4 regions of the Devosia chinhatensis genome follow, and region 2 is predicted to be linked to each of the others. Evidence: predicted binding sites of a transcription regulator. Region 2 holds the regulator's gene; each other region holds the start of a gene.

Region 1 (4,887 bases), 1.0 Mb from region 2:
TCCGCCGGCTTGCCGGCGCGGGGATCGAGCCGGTCCCGGGACTGGGCGCGCTGCTCGACTGGGCGGACGGGGAGGGCGTGCCGATGGTGGCGGTGACCAATGCACCGCGCGCCAATGCCGATCAATTGCTCGATGCCATAGCCGTGCGGGACCGCTTCCGGGCTGTGGTGGTGGCCGAGGACCTTGCCCATGGCAAGCCGCATCCCTTGCCCTATCTGGAGGGCCTGCGCCTGCTGGGCGCCGATGCGGCCCACAGCGTCGCCTTCGAGGATTCCCGGACCGGGATCGCGTCGGCCGTTGCCGCCGGTATTGCCACCATCGGCATGGCAACCGGACTGAAGCCGGAACAGCTGGTGACGGCGGGCGCCATCATGGGCGTCCCCGATTATCGGGAAAAAGCCGTGATCGATTTCATCAAGGCACGGTTGCTCGCCTGACAGCGGCCCGTCCTAGAACAGGCTCATCTGCTTGCTTTCCAGCTTCGGCGCCTCGAACAGATCGGTGCGCAGGCCCGCAAGCTTGGCCTCCAGCCCATAGCGGTCGCGGGCCTTTTCGAAGCGCTGGCGCAAAAGCGTGGCATAGGGACCTTCGCCGGTCATGCGGGTGCCCCAGCGCGAATCGTAGTCCTTGCCGCCGCGCGTGTCGCGCACGAGCGAAAGGACGTGGCGGACGCGGTCCGGGAAGTGCCGCAGGAGCCATTCGCGGAACACGTCGCGCACCTCGCCCGGCAGGCGCAACAGGATCATCTGCGCACTGATCGCGCCCTGGGCCTTGCCCGCATCGAGAATGCGCTCGAGCTCCATGTCGTTGATCGCCGGGATCATCGGCGAGGCGAAAATCGCGGTGGGGATGCCGGCCTCGGAAAGCAGGCGAATGGCTTCAAGCCGCCGGGCGGGCGAGGAGGCGCGCGGCTCCATCTTGCGGCTGAGCTTGTGGTCCATCGAGGTGACCGACATCGCGACCTTGACCAGGCCCAGCCCTGCCAGCTCGGTCAGAATGTCCAGATCGCGCGCGATCAGCGCCGACTTCGTGGTGATCATCACCGGATGGCGCGTCTCCAGCATGACTTCGAGAATGCCTCGCGTCAGCTTGTGCTTGCGTTCGGCCGGCTGGTAGGGATCGGTATTGGTGCCCATGGCAATGGGCTTGGGGCGATAGTTCCGGGCAGCAAATTCGGATTTCAGCGCCTCGACCGCATTGGTCTTGACGTAGATGTCGCGCTCGAAATCGATGCCCGCCGAATGACCGAGAAAGGCATGGCTGGGCCGGGCGAAGCAGTAAGAGCAGCCATGCTCGCAGCCGCGATAGGCATTGATCGAGCGCTCGAAGCCGATATCGGGACTGTCATTGCTGGTGATGATCGACTTGGCGCGCTCCATATGTTCGACCGTTTCGAACAGGGGCATTGGCTCGACGCTACCCCAGCCATCGTCGAAGCTGTCGCGCTGATGCGGCTCGAAACGGCCCGAGCGGTTGGACTGCGCACCGCGACCCCGCGCCTGCACCAGCTCGCGCCGTGCCAGATCGGCGTCGCGGCTGCGGCTCAAGCGCTCCAGAGCTTCAAAGGAAGGGGCCTGATAAAGGGCCATGGTCGTGGTCTCCTGCCTGCTGCGGCCACAGAATCGAGCTGTGTCCGACAGGACAGAACGCTAGCAGGTTAATGAGAACAAAACAAGAACATCAATTTGGGCCGATGTCCGCCTGAAGCATATATCGGCAGGGCCGCCATGCATTACAAGACTGGACGCAAGAGGGCGCGTGACGTAGACAACCGGCCTTCATCCGGTTCCGCATCGTCGCTATCCCAAGGGCTGTCCACGCCCGATTTACGGCTGCGGCGCGCTGCTGACAGGGCTTGTCACACAAAGTTCGGAACGGATGTCGAAACTGGGCGGCCTGCAGCGTCGCATGGCCGCAACCACCGCGAAAGGGACACGAGATGACAATGGATGCAGCAGCTCAGGAGCTGCCGGAAAGTTTGGCGGAAACGCCCGACCACACCGCACGAAACCGGCTGGTCATCGCCATCCTTCTGGTGTCGACCTTCGTGGTGTTTCTCAACGAAACCATCATGAGCGTGGCCATTCCCCACCTGATGGTTGATCTGGGCGTGACGGCCGGCGCGGCTCAATGGCTGACCACCGCGTTCCTGCTGACGATGGCGGTGGTCATTCCGATCACCGGTTTCCTCCTGCAGCGCATCAATACGCGACCGATCTTTCTTCTGGCCATGTCGGTGTTTTCGGTCGGGACACTGGTTTGCGCGCTGGCGCCGGGCCTTGAGCTGCTGGTGACCGGCCGCGTTGTTCAGGCCATCGGCACGGCGATCATGATGCCGCTCCTGATGACCACGGTGATGACGCTGGTGCCGCCCGAAGGGCGCGGCAAGACCATGGGCAATATCTCCATCGTCATGGCCGTTGCCCCGGCTATCGGCCCCACGATCGGCGGCTTCATCCTGGGCCATTTCGACTGGCGCTTCATGTTCTATTTCACCCTGCCCATCGCCATTGGCGCGCTGATCCTGGGTGCAACGCGCATTCGCAATGTCTCGACGCCCCGCTTTGCGCCGCTCGACATCGTCTCCGTGATCCTGTCTGCGCTGGCCTTTGGCGGCCTGGTCTATGGCCTGTCGAGCCTGGGCGAGGGTGCCGAGCACCCCTCACCCATCCCGGCCTTCGTGCCGATCCTGGTCGGTGTCGTGGCCATGGCGATCTTCGTCTGGCGCCAGATGCGTCTCGCCTCGGAAAACAAGGCGCTGCTCGATCTGCGCACATTGCAGCACCGCAATTACACCTTTGCGCTGGTGACCATGGCCATCGCCATGGTGGCGCTGCTGGGGTCCTCCATCCTGCTGCCGATCTATACGCAGAACGTGCTGGGTCTCGATACGCTGCAGACCGGCATGATCCTGTTGCCGGGCGGGCTGCTCATGGGCCTGATGGGACCGATCGTGGGGCGCCTGTTCGACCGCGTCGGACCGCGACCGCTCCTGGTTCCGGGCGTGATCCTGGTCTCGGCCGTGATGTGGGCGCTGACCATGGTGGGCACCGACACGCCGGTCTGGGCCGTCGTTGCGGGCCATGTCACCCTGAGCCTGGGGCTGGCATTGACTTTCACCCCGCTTTTCACCTCGTCAATGGGCTCGGTGCCAATGCCGCTCTATTCCCATGCCAGCGCCATTCTCGGATCGGTGCAGCAGGTGGCCGGCGCCGCGGGCATCGCGCTGTTCGTGGCCGTGATGAGCCTGCGCACGGCGGCCAGCGCAGCCGAAGGTCTTGACGGTGTCGAGGCTCTCGCCGCCGGTATCCGGGCCGGGTTCCTCTGCGGGGCAGTGGTGTCGGTGCTGATGGTGGTGGCGGCAACCTTCGTGCGTCGACCCACCATGGCGACGCCGGGCGCGATGCCTGCCGGCCACTAAGGCTGGTCACACCGCCAAAGACACAAAGGGCGCCGGTTCGACCGGCGCCCTTTTTCATTCCGGGACGGGCTGGCTCAGGCCCGTACGGAGAGCGAGAGAGCAAGGCCCCAGGGATCGGTGATCGTCGTGTTCTTGACCTGTGCCCGGCCGAGAATGGCGTCGCGCTGGGCGGGCGTGTCGAGGATGAGCTCGAACGCCGAGAGGCCGGTTCGGCCTTGTGCAATGGGGCCGGCACCGCGGCTCGACCAGACATTGCTCGCCAATTGATGATGATAGCCGCCCGCTCCGTAGAAACTGGCGCCCGGATAATGCGCGGTGATCTCTGTGCCCAAGACGCCCGAATAGAAGGGCTCGGCCACTGCGTTGTCGCCGACCTGCAGGTGCATATGGCCCACGATCAGCCCGGCGGGCGCCCCTTGCCATTCCCGTTCGGGCGCAAGGGCGAGAAGCGTGGGAATATCGAGCTTTTCGGTGGCCATGGCGATACGACCGTTGTCATCGCTCCACACTGCGCGGGGCCGGTCGGCATAGACCTCGATGCCATTGCCTTCCGGATCGTGCAGATAAACCGCCTCGCTGACCAGGTGGTCGGACGCGCCGTCGACCGCAATGCGGGCATTGGCGATATGGCGCAGCCACGCCGCGAGGCTTTCCCGATCCGGCATCAGAAAGGCAGTGTGGAACAGACCGGCGGAGCGGGGGTCGCGCTGGGCGAGGCTGTCATCGCCACGCAATTCGAGCAGCGCCGTGTCGCCGACGCCCAGGCGCAGCGTCTTGCCGTCGCGGCCGATCGTCTCGAGGCCGAGCAGGTGGCGGTAATAATCGGCGACGACGTCGAGCTGACGCACATTGAGCGTCACGAGGCCGATCTGCATGGGGGCGGTGGCCGAAGCGGGCATGGCAATCTCCTGGCGCGCGCGGCTGGGCGCGCTGTTGCCCGGAACATGCGCCCGAACCGCCCCGGTTTAAAGCGAGGGGCGGCGAACGTGTTGTTCGTCGTTTGTTACCGTTCGGCCAGCCGCGGCATCAGCTCGACGAAATTGCACGGCTTGTGGCGGTAATCGAGTTGGTGGGTGAGGATGCCTTCCCAGGCGTCGCGACAGGCGCCGCGCGAACCGGGCAGGCAGAAGACGAACGTGGTGCCGATGAGGCCCGCCGTGGCGCGCGATTGCAGCGAGGACGTGCCGACGGTGCCGGCCGAATATTGATGGAAGAGCACGGAAAACCCTTCCATGCGCTTGTCGAACAGCGGCTCGACGGCCTCAGGTGTGACGTCGCGGCCGGAAAAGCCGGTGCCGCCGGTGGTGAGAACGACATCGACGCCAGGATCGGCCACCAGCGCCTGCACGGCAGCACGGATCAGCTGGATATCGTCGCGCACCACCTGCCGGCTATGGCAGGCATGACCATCGGCTTCGAGCAGCGACTTGAGCAGGGCGCCGCCCGTATCGGTTTCGAGGTCACGC
Region 2 (4,887 bases):
ACTGGTTACGGTTGGCAGCGATTTCCGTTCCGATCAGCAGGCCGGAAAGATAGCCCGCGCTCCAGGGGGGGCTGCGGTCGGAGAGGAGCATTCCTGCGCGGACCTTGAACAGGCGGCCCAGCAGGTCCTCGGGATGATTGAGGCCTTCGCGGGCGCCGCTATCGAACCCATCGTCCCGCTCGGCGTCGTCGAGCGGACCGGAGAGCGAATGTCGCAAGACGGAATGGGTCTTGAGCAGGTCGAACATCTCGCCTGTCATGGCGGTGGTGAAGCGGGCGATATGCGTGCCGTTCAGCACCGCCCATTTCGAATGTGTTCCGGGCATGCAGACGATGCCCGCATAGCCCGGGACAAGCTCGGAGAGGCCCAGAAGCTGGGTTTCTTCCCCGCGCATGACGTTTTCACCGCCCTGGCGCTGGCAGACGCCCGGCAGGATGGACACGGAGAGCGGCATGTCGCCCATGGGCGGACGCACCGCACGGCCAGCCAGATCCAGGAGGTCGGCCGGCGCGTCGAGATAAGGCGCTTCCATCCAGCCCTGGCGCGCGCCGGCCATGCCGCAGACCAGCACCTCCACCGGGCCCGCAGGCAGCGGAAGATTGGCCAGGACGTCCGTCAGCGCGGCCGGAAACTGACCAGGCGCAAGCTTGCCCATGCCCTTATCCGATCCGGCGGAAGCGACGATGTCCCCTTCAGCGCCCAGACCCCAGGCGCGCAGATTGGACGTGCCCCAATCCACCGCCACCCATTCGATGCTTGTCGTCAAACTCGATCCTCACCCATAATTATGGTCCCGGCATGCGGCACCTTTAGCGGCGCTGCGTCCGCGTCGCCAGCCGCGAAGAATTTGCTCCCGTCCTAGCCCGGGCGGGCCGGTTCTGGCTTGCCGGCCAGTAAGATGGAGCAATCGCTGCGGCAGATGTCTAGCATTTCCATCGGCCCGAAGGAATTGTATGATTTTTTCGCCGGAGGACATTCACATGTTCGGCTGGCGTGCTAGAAGGGTTTCCAGCAAGGCCTCCAAGTCCGGATGCGGACGATTTAGGATGATGATGATGAGTGCAGACACTGGCGGCGCGGGCAGCCGCAAACTGAGATCGCGCGCCTGGTTCGACAATCCCGACAACCCGGACATGACCGCGCTTTATCTTGAGCGCTACATGAATTACGGCGTGTCGCGCGAGGAATTGCAGTCGGACAAGCCGATCATCGGCATTGCCCAGACTGGGTCGGACCTCAGCCCCTGTAATCGCCACCACATGGTTCTGGCCGAGCGCCTGCGCGAAGGCATTCGCGAAGCCGGCGGCATTGCCATCGAGTTCCCGGTGCATCCGATCCAGGAAACGGGCAAGCGCCCGACGGCAGGTCTCGACCGCAACCTGGCCTATCTCGGCCTGGTCGAAGTTCTCTATGGCTACCCGCTTGACGGCGTCGTGCTGACCATCGGCTGCGACAAGACCACCCCGGCCATGCTGATGGGCGCGGCCACGGTCAACATCCCCGCCATCGCTCTGTCCGTGGGGCCGATGCTGAACGGCTGGCACAAGGGTGAGCGGACCGGTTCGGGCACCATCGTCTGGAAGGCGCGCCAGCTCCTGGCCGCTGGCGAGATCGATTATCCCAAGTTCATCGAGCTGGTGGCCTCTTCCGCGCCGTCGACCGGCTATTGCAACACGATGGGCACGGCTTCGACGATGAATTCTCTGGCCGAGGCGCTGGGCATGCAGCTGCCCGGTTCTGCGGCTATTCCGGCGCCCTATCGCGACCGTCAGGAGATGGCGTACCGCACCGGCAAGCGGGCGGTGGAGATGGTGCACGAGGACCTCAAGCCCTCCGACATCCTCACCAAGGAGAACTTCCTCAACGCCATCGTGGTCAACTCTGCCATCGGCGGCTCGACCAATGCCCCGATCCATATCAATGCCATTGCCCGCCATATCGGCGTCGACCTCAATATAGACGAATGGCAGAGCCACGGGCTCAAGGTGCCGCTGTTGGTGAACCTGCAGCCGGCGGGCGAATATCTGGGCGAGGACTATTACCATGCCGGCGGTGTTCCGGCGGTGGTGAACGAGCTGATGGGCCAGGGCCTGATCCACGAGAATGCGCCCACGGTCAACGGCAAGACCATCGGCGAGAATTGCCGGAACACGGTGATCGAGGACGACAAGGTCATCCGGCACTTCGACAATCCGCTCAAGGCGGAGGCCGGGTTCCTGGTGCTGCGGGGCAATCTGTTCGACAACGCCATCATGAAGACCAGCGTGATCTCGCCCGAGTTCCGGGAGCGCTACCTCTCGGACCCGGTTCATCCGGGTATGTTCGAGGGCAAGGCGGTGGTGTTCGACGGTCCGGAGGACTATCACCACCGCATCGACGATCCCTCGCTCGAGATCGACGAACATACACTGCTGTTCATGCGCGGCGCGGGCCCGATCGGGTATCCGGGCGCCGCAGAAGTCGTCAACATGCGGCCGCCCGATTACCTGATCAAAAAGGGCGTGCATTCGCTGGCCTGCATCGGTGACGGTCGGCAGTCGGGCACATCGGGTTCGCCTTCCATTCTCAATGCGTCGCCGGAAGCAGCGGCGGGTGGCAACCTCGCTATCCTCAAGACCGGCGACCGGGTGCGGATCGACCTCAACAAGGGCGAAGCCGATATCCTAATCTCGGATGAGGAAATTGCATCACGCCGTGCGGCTCTCGAGGCCGATGGCGGCTACAAATTCCCCAAGCACCAGACACCCTGGCAGGAGATTCAGCGCGGGCTGGTCGACCAGCTCGGCAGCGGCGCGGTTCTACGTCCGGCGGTCAAGTATCAGCGGATCGCCCAGAATGAAGGCATTCCGCGCGACAATCACTGATTGCTTCGCGCCATCACATATGGCCGGCCCCGAGATGATTGGGGCCGGCTTTTTTTTCGAAGCGAACCCGGCGAGGCGTGGCCTCGGGTAAAAGGTGCGCAAAAGGGGTGAGACGTCCGCCTCGCCGGGTCGACAGGCCAGTGTTCCGCTTCTCTCGCCCCGTGCCGACATGCCTGCCCGCACCGGATCGACTGGACTTCATCTCCGGCGCTGTTGCCGCAAGATGTCGCCGAGATGGCAAGACAGCCACCATCCTGGCAATCCGCAGCCCGGCTTATGGGTCTGCAGGGAGAAAAACGGGCTTCGATATGGGCGACCCCACATCACCTGCCATTGCCGCCCAACCACTCGTCATGACCGCGCTTCAGGAAGCAATGGCGCAAGGATAGGCTCAGCGAATGGTGCCGGGGATAAGTGGCTTGGTGACAATCGGGCGCAAACGCAAAAAGCCCGCCATGGGCGGGCCTTTCCGACAGCGCAGACATTTGCTCAGTATTTGCGAAGCAGGCCCACGAGACGACCCTGGACCTTCACCCGATCCGGCGGGAATATGCGGGTTTCATAGGCGGGGTTGGCCGCCTCGAGGGCCACCGTGTCGCCCTTGCGGCGCAGGCGCTTGAGGGTTGCTTCCTCATCATCGACAAGCGCCACGATGATCTCGCCGGTGGATGCATGTTCCTGCTTCTTGATGAGCACGGTATCGCCATCGAAAATGCCGGCTTCAATCATCGAATCACCACGCACCTCAAGGGCATAATGCTCGCCTGCGCCGAGCATTTCGGGCGGCACAGCGATGGTGTGGGAATGGCTCTGAATGGCCTCGATGGGCGTACCAGCGGCAATGCGCCCCATGACGGGAATGGAAACCGGACGGGCATAATCATCGGACAGACCGCCCGAGCGGGCCGGCGGGGACGCCACCTTGCCCAGATTGCCCTCGATGACGGAGGGCTCGAAGCGCGCCTTGCGACCGCCCAGGGACGGGTTCATCGAATCGGGGAGCTTGACGACTTCAAGCGCGCGGGCGCGATTGGGAAGACGGCGGATGAACCCGCGCTCTTCCAGCGCAGTGATCAAACGATGGATGCCGGACTTGGACGCCAGATCAAGCGCATCCTTCATTTCATCGAAGGAGGGCGGAATGCCGCTTTCTTTCATCCTTTCGTGGATGAACATCAGCAATTCATGTTGTTTGCGCGTCAGCATCGGCCCTCGACCCCAGAATCGGAACATAGACGGAACGACTATAAGTGTTCCATTTATGTTCTGCAATAACCCGTGCGGAATTCTAGAAGGCGTCGATGGGCAGGGCTTCAACGAGCGTGCCCGCGCGCTGGCCGGGATCGTTCTCGGGTTGCACGATCAGCATGTCCGCGCCCGCCAAGGACGAGGTGTGGCCGCTGTCGGTCTGGGCAATCGGCAGGAGGTGCGGTCCTTCCGGCAAGTGGACCAGGCTTGCGCGCATGAAATGGCGACGGGCGGCATTTGGCGGCGTATCGGCCGCCAGCGGAAGACGCCAATGCTCGGGCTCATCGAGACCCAGCCAGGCGCGCAGGGTCGGCTTGATGAAGACCAACGCCGTCACCATGGCCGACACCGGATTTCCGGGCAGGCCGAAGACGAGCGTCTTGCCGCGCGTTCCGAACATCAGCGGCTTTCCGGGTCGCATGTTAATGCGCCAGAAGTCGAGGGTGACGCCCATATCTTTCAAGGCATCCTGCACCAGATCGTGTTCGCCGACCGATGCGCCCCCGGTGGTTATCAGAATGTCGGGGGCGGCGGCAAAGGCGTGCTCCAGCCTGTCGCGAAGAGCGTTAGCTTGGTCCTCGACGATGCCGTGGTCGGTCATCGCTTCGGCATAGGGGGCGAGCATGGCGCCGAGGCCGAAGCTGTTGGACGCCACGATCTGATCCTGGCCAAGGGGCGTGCCGGGCAGAACCAGTTCGTCGCCGGTGGCCAGGAGGCCGATCCGCGGGCGGCGGGAGACGGCGAGCGTCGCGGCATTTGCGGCAGCGGCCACCGC
Region 3 (4,887 bases), on a different contig from region 2:
CTCATGGGCTCGGATAACAATTTCAACGGCTGGCAACGCAACATGATCCTGGAATTTGCGCTCCAGGAGTAAGTCGTGGGCGCTCTGTCCGGTGTCATTACCGGGAAGACCCCGGCAATGACGATCGCCAGCAGATGACGGCTTACGCCGCCAAGGGCATGCGCTTGAGCACAAGATCGCGGATGGTCTTGTAAGGCGCGAGCATCAAAACGGCCATGACCAGCTTTATGAGGAAATCGCCCAGAGCCAGGCTCTGCCACAGCTCAACGTCCGGCCCGATGCCGAGCAGGGGCGCGGGGAAGGCAAGCGAAGTATCTTCCATGCCGAAGAAGGCATCGATGCCGGCAAAGGCCGGGGCCATGGCGATGGAGAAGAAGAGGACCGTGTCCAGCACCGATCCTGCCAGCGAGGAGAACATCGGAGCATGCCACCAGGCGCCGTTGCGCAGGCGGTGAAAGATGGAGACATCGAGCATCTGCGCCACAAGGAAAGCGGTGCCCGACGCGACGGCGATGCGCGGCGTCGCCAGCCAGATGGAGATGATGACCGCCACGCAGAAGCCGGCAATTACGATCAGCCGGGTCTTTTGCGGGCCGAAGGCGCGGTTGGAGAGGTCGGTGACGAGGAAGGCGACAGGATAGGTAAAGGCACCCCAAGTCAGGATGTCGCCAATATGGACGCCACCCAGGGTCAAGTCCACGGGAAACTGCACGAGGAAATTGGAGGCGGCGACGACGGCCACCATGGCGACGAGCGCCACAAGCAGGCGAGACAGCATCAGACTGTACCTAAGTTGGGGTGCCGCCGGCAGAAGACCAGAGCACCGTACGGTTGAGTAAGGGACAAGCACCCCTGTTGATGTCCCTAGCGGACTTCATAGCAGGGCATCAACTTGGCCGATTCATCTCCGATAAGCAGCCCTCGGGTCAAGCCTGAGGTGTAAATCGGCGAATAAAACAAAGCCGCGCGGTGACGACCCACCACGCGGCTGGAACTGCTTGGCGGAAGTCGCTTAGGCCGCGAGGGCCGCGCGGATTTCCTTCTTGATACCGAGAGCCAGGGGGGACAGGTCGGCGTCATCCTGCTTGAGCAGGAAGGCGTCCAGGCCACCGCGGTGCTCCACGGTGCGCAGGGCCGAGGTCGAAATGCGCAGCTTGACCGAACGGTTCAGCGCGTCCGAGATCAGCGTGACGTTGATGAGGTTGGGGAGGAAGCGGCGGCGGGTGCGGTTGAGAGCGTGGGAAACATTGTTGCCCACCATGACGCCCTTACCGGTCAGTTCGCAGCGACGTGCCATTTTCGATATCCTGTTTGTGTAAAGGTCCTGCGTGGCGGAGACGTCCGCTACGGGCCTCGATTGTGGTGAAATCTCGCGGCTCTTTAGAGAAAAGGGGCGGCCTCGTCAAGCTAAAGGCCGGCTCACGGGGCTGAGAGCGGCTTGCGCGTCGCTCGAGGGATCGGCACGGTTGTCGCTTGATGTGATTCGTTCCTGCCCGGCCAGCGTCTCCGGCAGGCGCAAGCTGCCGAGAACCCTGCCGTGATCCGTTCTGCCTTCACCTGCCTTGCTTTGGCCATGCCACTGGTCGCCCAGCCCGCCCTGTCTGCGCCCGTGGATGCGCGGGTCAGCTATGTGGTGACCGTTGGCGGTATCAATATTGCCCTGATCGACATCGACTTCGAAGATGACGGCGCCCGTTACGGTTTCGATGTTTCTGCGCGGGTCACCGGCTTGGGCAACGTGGTGGCAAGCGGCACGGCAAAAGCCAGCGTCAGTGGGTCGTCGAGCGGTGCCGCGCTGCAATCGGAACGCTTCCAGCTCGAAACACGCGCCAATGGCGAGACCTTCAACGTAGAGGTCGGCTTTGCGGGGCGCGACGTCTCCTCCTTCCAGGTGACGCCGCCGGTTCTGGATTCCTATGACCGGATACCGCTGGAGCGGACCCATCTGACCGGGGTGGCCGATTTCCTTTCGTCCTTTGTCCTCAAGGGCCAGGGATTGGACCGCAATCTTTGCGATCGCGACTTCCGCATTTTCACAGGTGTCGAGCGGTTCAATATCGACATGGGTTTCCTGTCACAGGACGAAGCCACGTCTCCGCGCACGGGCTACCAGGGGCCTCTCGTAGCCTGTTCCGTAAAATACCGTCCGGTGTCCGGTCACTTCGAGACGTCGGAGATGACGCAATACCTGGCGGACACAAGCCGTATCATCGTCTGGTACGCGCCGCTGGGCGCTTCTGGATATTTCGTGCCTTATCGGGTCAATATCGGCACCAGCATGGGCGATATGTCCATGGTGCTAACGACGGCCCGCGCCGAGTAGACCTGTCCCACTTTCGGACGGTCAAAGCCTTTTTTGACAATTTTACGTCTTTGGACTGGGGATAATGCGCCACTTGCCGGTTAACGGCTGTGGCGCATTTGTGTTTCTGTTTGACAATGGATTGGCAGGAAACCGGTTGTGCGAGCAAATTTAACCGAAAATTCATAGATATAAATGGTTTGAAGCAGCGCAGGTGCTCCGCCGAGGAAAGCTGGTGGTATCACTCAGGGACCGCCACCAGATATGGTGGTGAACAAAACCGGATTGCTCCCGAGGTAATGATTCAGACCGTGTTCGTTCCTGCTTTGTGCCGGAAATTACTCCGATGGACACGATGGCTCATCATTTGTCCCGGCATGATACATTTCAAAGCGTGCGCAAAAGCCGGATCTTGCCGTCCATATTGAGCTCGAAGTGCTGCCGAAGAATGGCGGGGCTGCCGGGAAATGTGCCTGACACCTCAAAGGTGACAGTATGTCCGGTTCCGCTACGGCTTGCATCCTGAAGAACGTAGCGAGGTCTGTAGCGACGCTCGACGCTGTCGAGCCACGAGGTGATCGCCTCAAGACCGGTATGTGTCTCGCCCTCGTCAACAACGGCTGCTTCGCGCGCAAACAGGTCTATCGCAGCACGATTGCCTGAGGTGGCGAAATAAGCTGCGATCGTTGCGGGGAGGGCAGTAGGGTTAAAAACTGACATTTGCGGCTCCTTTTTCGCTTTATCGCGTGTGGAGCTGACGGACTGTGTCAGGAGGAATTTGTCCCGGTCTGGCACGTCAATACGGTATTTCGTCAAGCCCCGGTGAAAAACGCGCCACAAATCCGCGAACTCGATGTGAAGGCCAACAAAATTCGATACCCCAGTCTATTTACCGCGCGTTCACATTTCACCGCAAATGACAAAAATTAAGGGTTTAGCAAGGCCTGTGAAGGCGTTTCTACCCATTTAAGCCAGGCGTTCCTCCCGCTTGTGGGTCGACATCGTCATAGCGCACCATATCTCGTAGAGAACGAAAGCGGATTTGCTTGGTCGCGCCGATTCGATGCTGTTTCGTTCAATTTTTGTTCCCGACGTTAACACGGGTGGCAGAAAAGTGGCATTTGGTGTCTTTTGTCGGGACGCCTGCTGTGGGCCTCGCAAGCGAGCGCGGGAACGACTACATAGGGGGCGATGACTTTCGCACCCTCCCATTTGGTCAAGGCCATTCTTGGGCCGACCAATACCGGCAAGACCTATTTCGCCATCGAGCGCATGCTGGCTCATCCGACGGGGATGATCGGTCTGCCGCTGCGCCTGCTTGCGCGCGAAGTCTACCAACGCGTGGTGGAGCGGGTGGGAGAGCAGGCGGTCGCTCTTGTTACCGGGGAAGAGCGTATCGTGCCTGCAAAGCCGCGCTATTGGGTTGCGACGGTCGAAGCCATGCCGATGGACATTCATGTCGATTGCGTGGCCGTGGACGAGATTCAGACCGCCATCGATTTCGATCGCGGCCATGTGTTCACCGACCGTATCCTCAAGGCCCGCGGGTTTCACGAAACGCTCTTGCTGGGTTCCGCCACAATGGCGGGGGTCGTCAAAAAGCTTATCCCACACGCTGAGATCATCGATCGGCCGCGCTTTTCCCAGCTGACCTATTCGGGCTCGAAGAAGCTCTCCCGCCAGCCGGCCCGCTCCGCGATCGTCGCCTTTTCGGCGCGCCAGGTTTACGCCATTGCCGAACTGATCCGACGCGAACGCGGTGGTGCGGCGGTGGTGATGGGAGCGCTTTCGCCACGCACCCGCAATGCCCAGGTTGACCTCTATCAGAATGGCGATGTGGACTTCCTCGTTGCTACCGATGCCATCGGTATGGGTCTCAACCTCGATATCCACCACGTCGCCTTTGCCGACGATACCAAGTTCGATGGCCATCAGAGCCGCCCGCTGACACCGTCCGAGCTCGGCCAGATTGCCGGTCGAGCCGGGCGGCATCGCCATAACGGGACATTTGGGGTGACCGGGGGCACAGAGAATTTTGACGAAGAACTCGTCGTGCAGCTCGAGACCCACGATTTCGAGCCTGTGCGGCAGGTGCAATGGCGCAATTCGGTGCTCGATTTTTCTTCCATCGAGCGGCTACGCGGGTCACTCGAAGTTTCCCCGCAGGACAGAACGCTGACCCGCGTGCCAATCGCCACCGACCAAATGGCCCTGGAGTTTCTGGCGCGCAACGAGGCCGGAGCCTTGGCGCGCGGCCATGAAGCGGTCAAACTGCTCTGGGAATGTTGCCAGATTCCTGACTATCAGGGCATCTCACCGGCAGCGCACGGGGAGATTGTGACCCGAATCTTCTCGGATTTGAGACGAATTACACGGGTCGACGAGGATTGGATTGCCGAGCAGGTCCGGTTTTGCGACAATGCGGAGGGCGACATTGACACACTCAGCAATCGGATCAAGCAGATCCGGACCTGGACCTTTGTCGCGAACCGCAAAAACTGGCTTGAAGACCCTACTTATTGGCGCGAAAAGACACGGGACATTGAAGACCGCCTGAGTGACGCTCTGCACGAGCGTCTTACCCA
Region 4 (4,887 bases), on a different contig from region 2:
CATGCCATTGTGCCAGACGATTTCGCTCTGCCCGGTGGTGGTGATGAACCAGCCCAGCCCGATGCTGGTGCCTTGCTCGACCGGCATGGTGCGCGCCAGCATGGTCTCGAAGGCAGGGGCGAGCGACGTCTGCGTCTGACCGCTGGCGGCGGCGACGAACTTGATCAGGTCGGTGCTAGAAATGATCAAGGCCCCGGCGGGCGCAAAAACCTCGAAATCCCAATTGGGTGTGGCCTCGCGGGCGGTGTTGTGCCCGGTCGCCATGGCGGGTAGCTCCTGGCCGGTCATTTCGAGGCTCGATGCATCCATGCCCAGGGGCTCGAGAACACTGGTGGTCAAAAGGGTGACGAAATCGCTCCCTTCGACAGTCTCAAGCGCCAGTCCGAGCAGGGCCGTGCCCAGATTGGAATATTCGAATTGCTCGCCAACCGGCCTGGCGAGTTCAGCGTCGGCAAACCAGACCGCAAGCGCGTCGGCGCCAAAGCCCGAATAAGGGTTGTCGATGCCACGGGAAAGGATTTCCTCAGGCAGGCCGGTCAGGCCGGCATGATGAGTGGCCAGATCGAAGGCGGTGATGGCACGATTTCCGGTCTCCGGCACGGCGAAACCGTCCGGCAGATAATCGGTAATGGGCGCGTCGAGGTCAATCTTGCCGTCGTTTACGGCTTGAGCCAGCAGGAGATTGGTGAAGACCTTGGTGATCGAACCAGCTTCGAACAGCGTCTCTTCGGTCACTGGGTCGGTGCCGTCGACTTCAAGCGTTCCGTGGGAAATGAAGCGGGTCTCGCCGTTTTCGATGATCGCGACGGCAATCCCGACATTGGCCTGGTCGCGGCCGATGCGGTCCCCCAGGATCTTGGCGATATCGGCATCGGATGGCATGGCAGCCTCCTGAGCGGTGGCAGGGAGCACCATCAGGCTTGCAGCAACGAGGGCAACGAAATGCTTCATGAAAATGGCCTCCGGCAGACGATCTGTTGACCGTACAACGCCGAAGGCCGCGATTGGATCGAAAGATCAGGCCTTTGAGGCCATTTCCATCGACTTGCGGATCACATCGCGGGCCTCGTCGATGCCGCCAATCCGGTCGATCCGGGCCCATTTGCCTGGTTCGAGATCCTTGTAATGGGTGAAGAAGTGCTTGACCCGCTCCAGCTGGATTTCCGGCATGTCGCCGATATCCTGGATATTGTCATACATGCGCGTCAGCTTTGAAACGGGCACGGCGATGATCTTTTCGTCCTGGCCGCCATCGTCTTCCATGAACAGCACGCCGACCGGCCGCGAGCGCACGACGGCACCGGGCACCAGGGGGCGCGAGTTCATCACGATGACGTCAAGCGGGTCGCCATCGCCGCACAGGGTATGCGGAACGAAGCCGTAATTGCCCGGATAACGCATCGGCGTATAGAGAAAACGGTCGACGAACAACGCGCCCGAATCCTTGTCGATTTCGTACTTGATCGGTTCGCCGCCAAGGGGAACTTCGATGATGACGTTGAGATCGTCGGGGGGGTTCTTGCCGGTGGGGATGGCGTCGATATTCATGTCTTGCCTTGTCTCGCCGTGGGGAGGGACGGAATGGGGGTGGTTCTGCCCACAATGGTCTGCAAAGGCAAGCCACAAATCAAGAGCGACCGCCCGCTGGCACGGCCCAATCTCCCGGATTAACTGCCCAGCCTCTTACTTGACGATCAGGACTGGAATGGGCGAACGGGCCAACACTTCCGCGGCCTGGCTACCCAGCAGCAAGCGTGCCAGGCCGCGCCGTCCATGCGACCCCATGACGATGGTGTCTATGCCGCGATCGACAGCGGTGGACAGGATGGCTTCGGCCGGTCTCTGGTGTGGAACGTGCAAAGTCTGCGTCGCAATTCCCGCGGTTTCCGCCCGAATGTGTGCGCTGGCCAGCAGGGTCTGGGCCGCCTGGGCATAGCTCTCGTCCAGCTTGGCCAGAATTGGTCCTGCATCGATAGTGCCGAACCCACCCGATCCATATCCGCTGCCCACAGGGTCGGTCGCGGTCACAATGAGAAGGGGGGATTTTTGGGCCTTGGCCAGACCGATTGCGGCATCAAGAGCCTTTTCAGCGAGGTCCGATCCATCGATGGCAACCAGAAGCGACGTGAACATGACGATCCTCCTTGTTCCACCCATCTTCCCATGGCCATGATGGGAGCACATTGATCTCGATCATATGCGCGACGAGGAGGAGCCGTTATGAAACCACCAAGGATCAAGGCAGTCCTGGCCGGATCGTTGCTCACGCTCGGAGCAAGCGCGGTGCCGATTCTGGCCCTATCCGGGGCAGTGAGCGCCTATACCGATCTTGATCTCGATCAGTGCCTCGTGCTGGATGCCGATGATTTCGGTGCCAGCTGGGCCTGCCCGGGCTACAAGGGATACCCGGTCATGGTGCAGGAAGGCGACCTGCGATTCTCACTGCGCTATGGTTTCAATGTCGACAAGAATGATGCTGGCTTCCAGACTCTGCCACCCTTCAACGAACTGGGGTCGACGCTGGAATGGCGCCTGTCCAATGCCTCGGGACGGTGGATGCCCATTGCCACCATCGTACGCTACCACACCGCCGACCCAGAGACCGGGGTCAACAAGGGTCAGGTTCTGGTCGTAACCCAGATCAAGGAAGGCGATACTTGTCACATTGCCTATGTGGACGCACTGGCCAACGAAGATGCCAATGAACTGGCCCGGCAAGCGGCAGACAAGGCGGGGGATTTCAGCTGCATGACCGACGAGGTCGAGGTGATCGGTGCCTTCGAGGCCTATTGACCGGGTTCGTCCTCGGCGACGCGACCCCGGATCTGGTTTCGTAGGATCGTCCGGTCTCGGCTCGAGACGCCGATCAGTTCGGCGATGCGCCAGACCATGTTGTCCTCCAGCTCATGATTGGTGCGGTCGGCAAAGACCACGGTCCACATCATGCGAATGATCTCAATGCGGTCGCTCATCTCGAGCTGGATCAGGCCGCTGGTGAATTTATAGAAATCCACCGCTTCGGCATCGTGCCGCGCCGCATCCTGGATCAGCTTGTCGACGCTGGTCGACGTCAGGTCATAGTGATCCATCAGCGCGCCGCGAATGGCCTGCCGCTCGGTTTCCTGCATCACGCCATCAACGGCAGCCAGATGCACAAGCAGCGCGGCGACGGCCAGCTTGGGGTCGGAGAGATCGGCTTTGGCTTCGGGCTTGGCAAACAAGCGGGTCAGGGCGTCGAACAGGGCGGTCTCCATCACGGCATCGGGCTCATTCCCGCAGAGGCCAGTAACGCGAAGTCTCGGGCATTCGTGCCAAGGGCTCAACGCATTAGGGTTCCCATCACGCGCTCTTGAGCAGAGCTGATGCACACCGGCCACACCAAGATCGATGAAAAGGGACTCGACTCCTGGCAGATTCGGAGTCTAGATGTTCCTGTTTTGTTCATGCAGCGGTTGCCAGATGCAGGCCCCCAATCATCAAGAGCGCCTTACCGCGCTACGGGACGTCATTGCCGATATCGAGCGCAAACCAGCCTTGCTGGAGGCGGCGCGTCGCTCCGACCTCAATGATAAGGGCGATTTTCCTGTTCTGCCCGGAGGCCTGGTGCAGGAGATCTTTGCCGATGATCTGCGCATGGGGGGCGCCAGCCTGGGTTTTGCCCTGACCCAGGCCAAGGGATTGCTGACCCCTAAACGCCCGGTCGTCTTTTATCTCTGCCTGGCCGAGGACGGGCAAAGGCAAGGCATGCCCTATGGGCCGGGTCTGTCCTGGTTCGGGCTCGATCCGGCCCGTCTGGTCATCATCCAGGCTGGCGACATGACCGAACTGCTCTGGGCGGCCGAGGAGGTGATGGCCTGCCGCGCCGTGGCGGCGCTGGTGGCCGAAATCCGCGGCGAGCCCAAGCTTCTCAATTTTACCGCCAGCCGCCGCCTCAGCCTGCGCAGCGCCAGCAGCCACGTCTCGCTGTTCCTGCTGCGCTATGGCCATGGCCGCGCCAGCAGTGCCGGCCATCTGCGCTGGCATGTCCAGCCGCAACGCAGCGGACGGCTGGCTCACGACGACAGGGCACCAGGCGCCTCACGCTGGCATGTGCAGCTCGAAAAGGGCCGTATTGCCGGCAATCGAACGCAATGGGTGCTGGAGTGGACCAAGAATGGCTTTGCAACTCTCTCTCAGCCCGCATCGGAACGGCGTCCCGCATCGCCGGTTCCTGGTTCTCTATCTGCCGTACTGGGCCACGGATTATCTCAAGCGGGCTGATGCCCGATTGCAGGATGTGCCGCTGGCGCTCTACGAACGCATCAAGGGCGGGTTGCGTCTTGTGGCGCTCGATCCGCATTTAAGGCAGGACGGTTTGCGGATCGGACAGAACCTGGCCGATGCCCGAGCCATCCGACCCGACATGGTGGTTCAGGAAATCGACCGCGCGCTGCTCGAAAGCGCCTTCGGGACCTTTGCCGACTGGCACTCCAATGCCAGCCCGCTGGTATCGGTCATGACCGACATGGCTGCCTATGGCGATCTCGTACTCGACATTACCGGGGTCAGCCATCTTTTCGGCGGGGAGGCAGCCATGTTGCGCCATGTGCTCACCCGGCTCAGGGTGCTGGGCTATACGGTTTCGGGCGCCATTGCGCCCACGATTGGTGCCGCTTGGGCTGTCAGCCATTTCGCTCGCAGCCAGGTGGTAAGTGCGGATAGTCTTGAAACGGTTCTGGATGATCTGCCGGTGGCCGGCCTGCGCCTGTCGGAAAGCCAGAATGCCACGTTTCTTCAGATGGGACTGGTCACGATCGGCCAGGTTCGGCAGCGGCCCCGCAAGCCGCTGCAGGCCCGCTTCGGCGCGCAGCTGCTCCTGCGGATCGATCAGGCCTATGGGCAGATCCA

What was found. Region 2 encodes LexA, which represses DNA repair genes until DNA is damaged. Its sites were predicted from a motif close to TGTTCNNNNTGTGTTCNG; they were not measured.
Region 1: a site for LexA is predicted at 1,663-1,680, ahead of VE26_RS01810 (PA0069 family radical SAM protein). Genes of this name have one in related genera too.
Region 3: a site for LexA is predicted at 3,375-3,392, ahead of VE26_RS12790 (helicase-related protein). Genes of this name have one in related genera too.
Region 4: a site for LexA is predicted at 3,428-3,445, ahead of VE26_RS18120 (ImuA family protein). Genes of this name have one in related genera too.

What each region holds. Positions count from the first base shown of each region.
Region 1 covers NZ_JZEY01000054.1:350,895-355,781, forward strand. Annotated here, with positions in the region: gene VE26_RS01805 (HAD family hydrolase) at 1-437, shown strand, start outside; gene VE26_RS01810 (PA0069 family radical SAM protein) at 450-1,589, opposite strand; gene VE26_RS01815 (MDR family MFS transporter) at 1,946-3,421, shown strand; gene VE26_RS01820 (VOC family protein) at 3,496-4,320, opposite strand; gene moaB (molybdenum cofactor biosynthesis protein B) at 4,425-4,887, opposite strand, start outside.
Region 2 covers NZ_JZEY01000054.1:1,377,102-1,381,988, reverse strand. Annotated here, with positions in the region: gene VE26_RS06635 (2-dehydro-3-deoxygalactonokinase) at 1-766, opposite strand, end outside; gene VE26_RS06630 (IlvD/Edd family dehydratase) at 1,056-2,864, shown strand; gene lexA (transcriptional repressor LexA) at 3,354-4,070, opposite strand; gene VE26_RS06620 (molybdopterin molybdotransferase MoeA) at 4,153-4,887, opposite strand, start outside.
Region 3 covers NZ_JZEY01000061.1:509,789-514,675, reverse strand. Annotated here, with positions in the region: gene VE26_RS12815 (esterase-like activity of phytase family protein) at 1-72, shown strand, start outside; gene VE26_RS12810 (VUT family protein) at 143-778, opposite strand; gene rpmB (50S ribosomal protein L28) at 1,013-1,297, opposite strand; gene VE26_RS12800 (DUF3108 domain-containing protein) at 1,538-2,323, shown strand; gene VE26_RS12795 (nuclear transport factor 2 family protein) at 2,690-3,022, opposite strand; gene VE26_RS12790 (helicase-related protein) at 3,494-4,887, shown strand, end outside.
Region 4 covers NZ_JZEY01000061.1:743,633-748,519, reverse strand. Annotated here, with positions in the region: gene VE26_RS13970 (serine hydrolase) at 1-951, opposite strand, end outside; gene ppa (inorganic diphosphatase) at 1,018-1,548, opposite strand; gene VE26_RS13960 (universal stress protein) at 1,684-2,133, opposite strand; gene VE26_RS13955 (hypothetical protein) at 2,221-2,793, shown strand; gene VE26_RS13950 (tellurite resistance TerB family protein) at 2,787-3,254, opposite strand; gene VE26_RS18120 (ImuA family protein) at 3,460-4,260, shown strand; gene VE26_RS13940 (Y-family DNA polymerase) at 4,154-4,887, shown strand, end outside.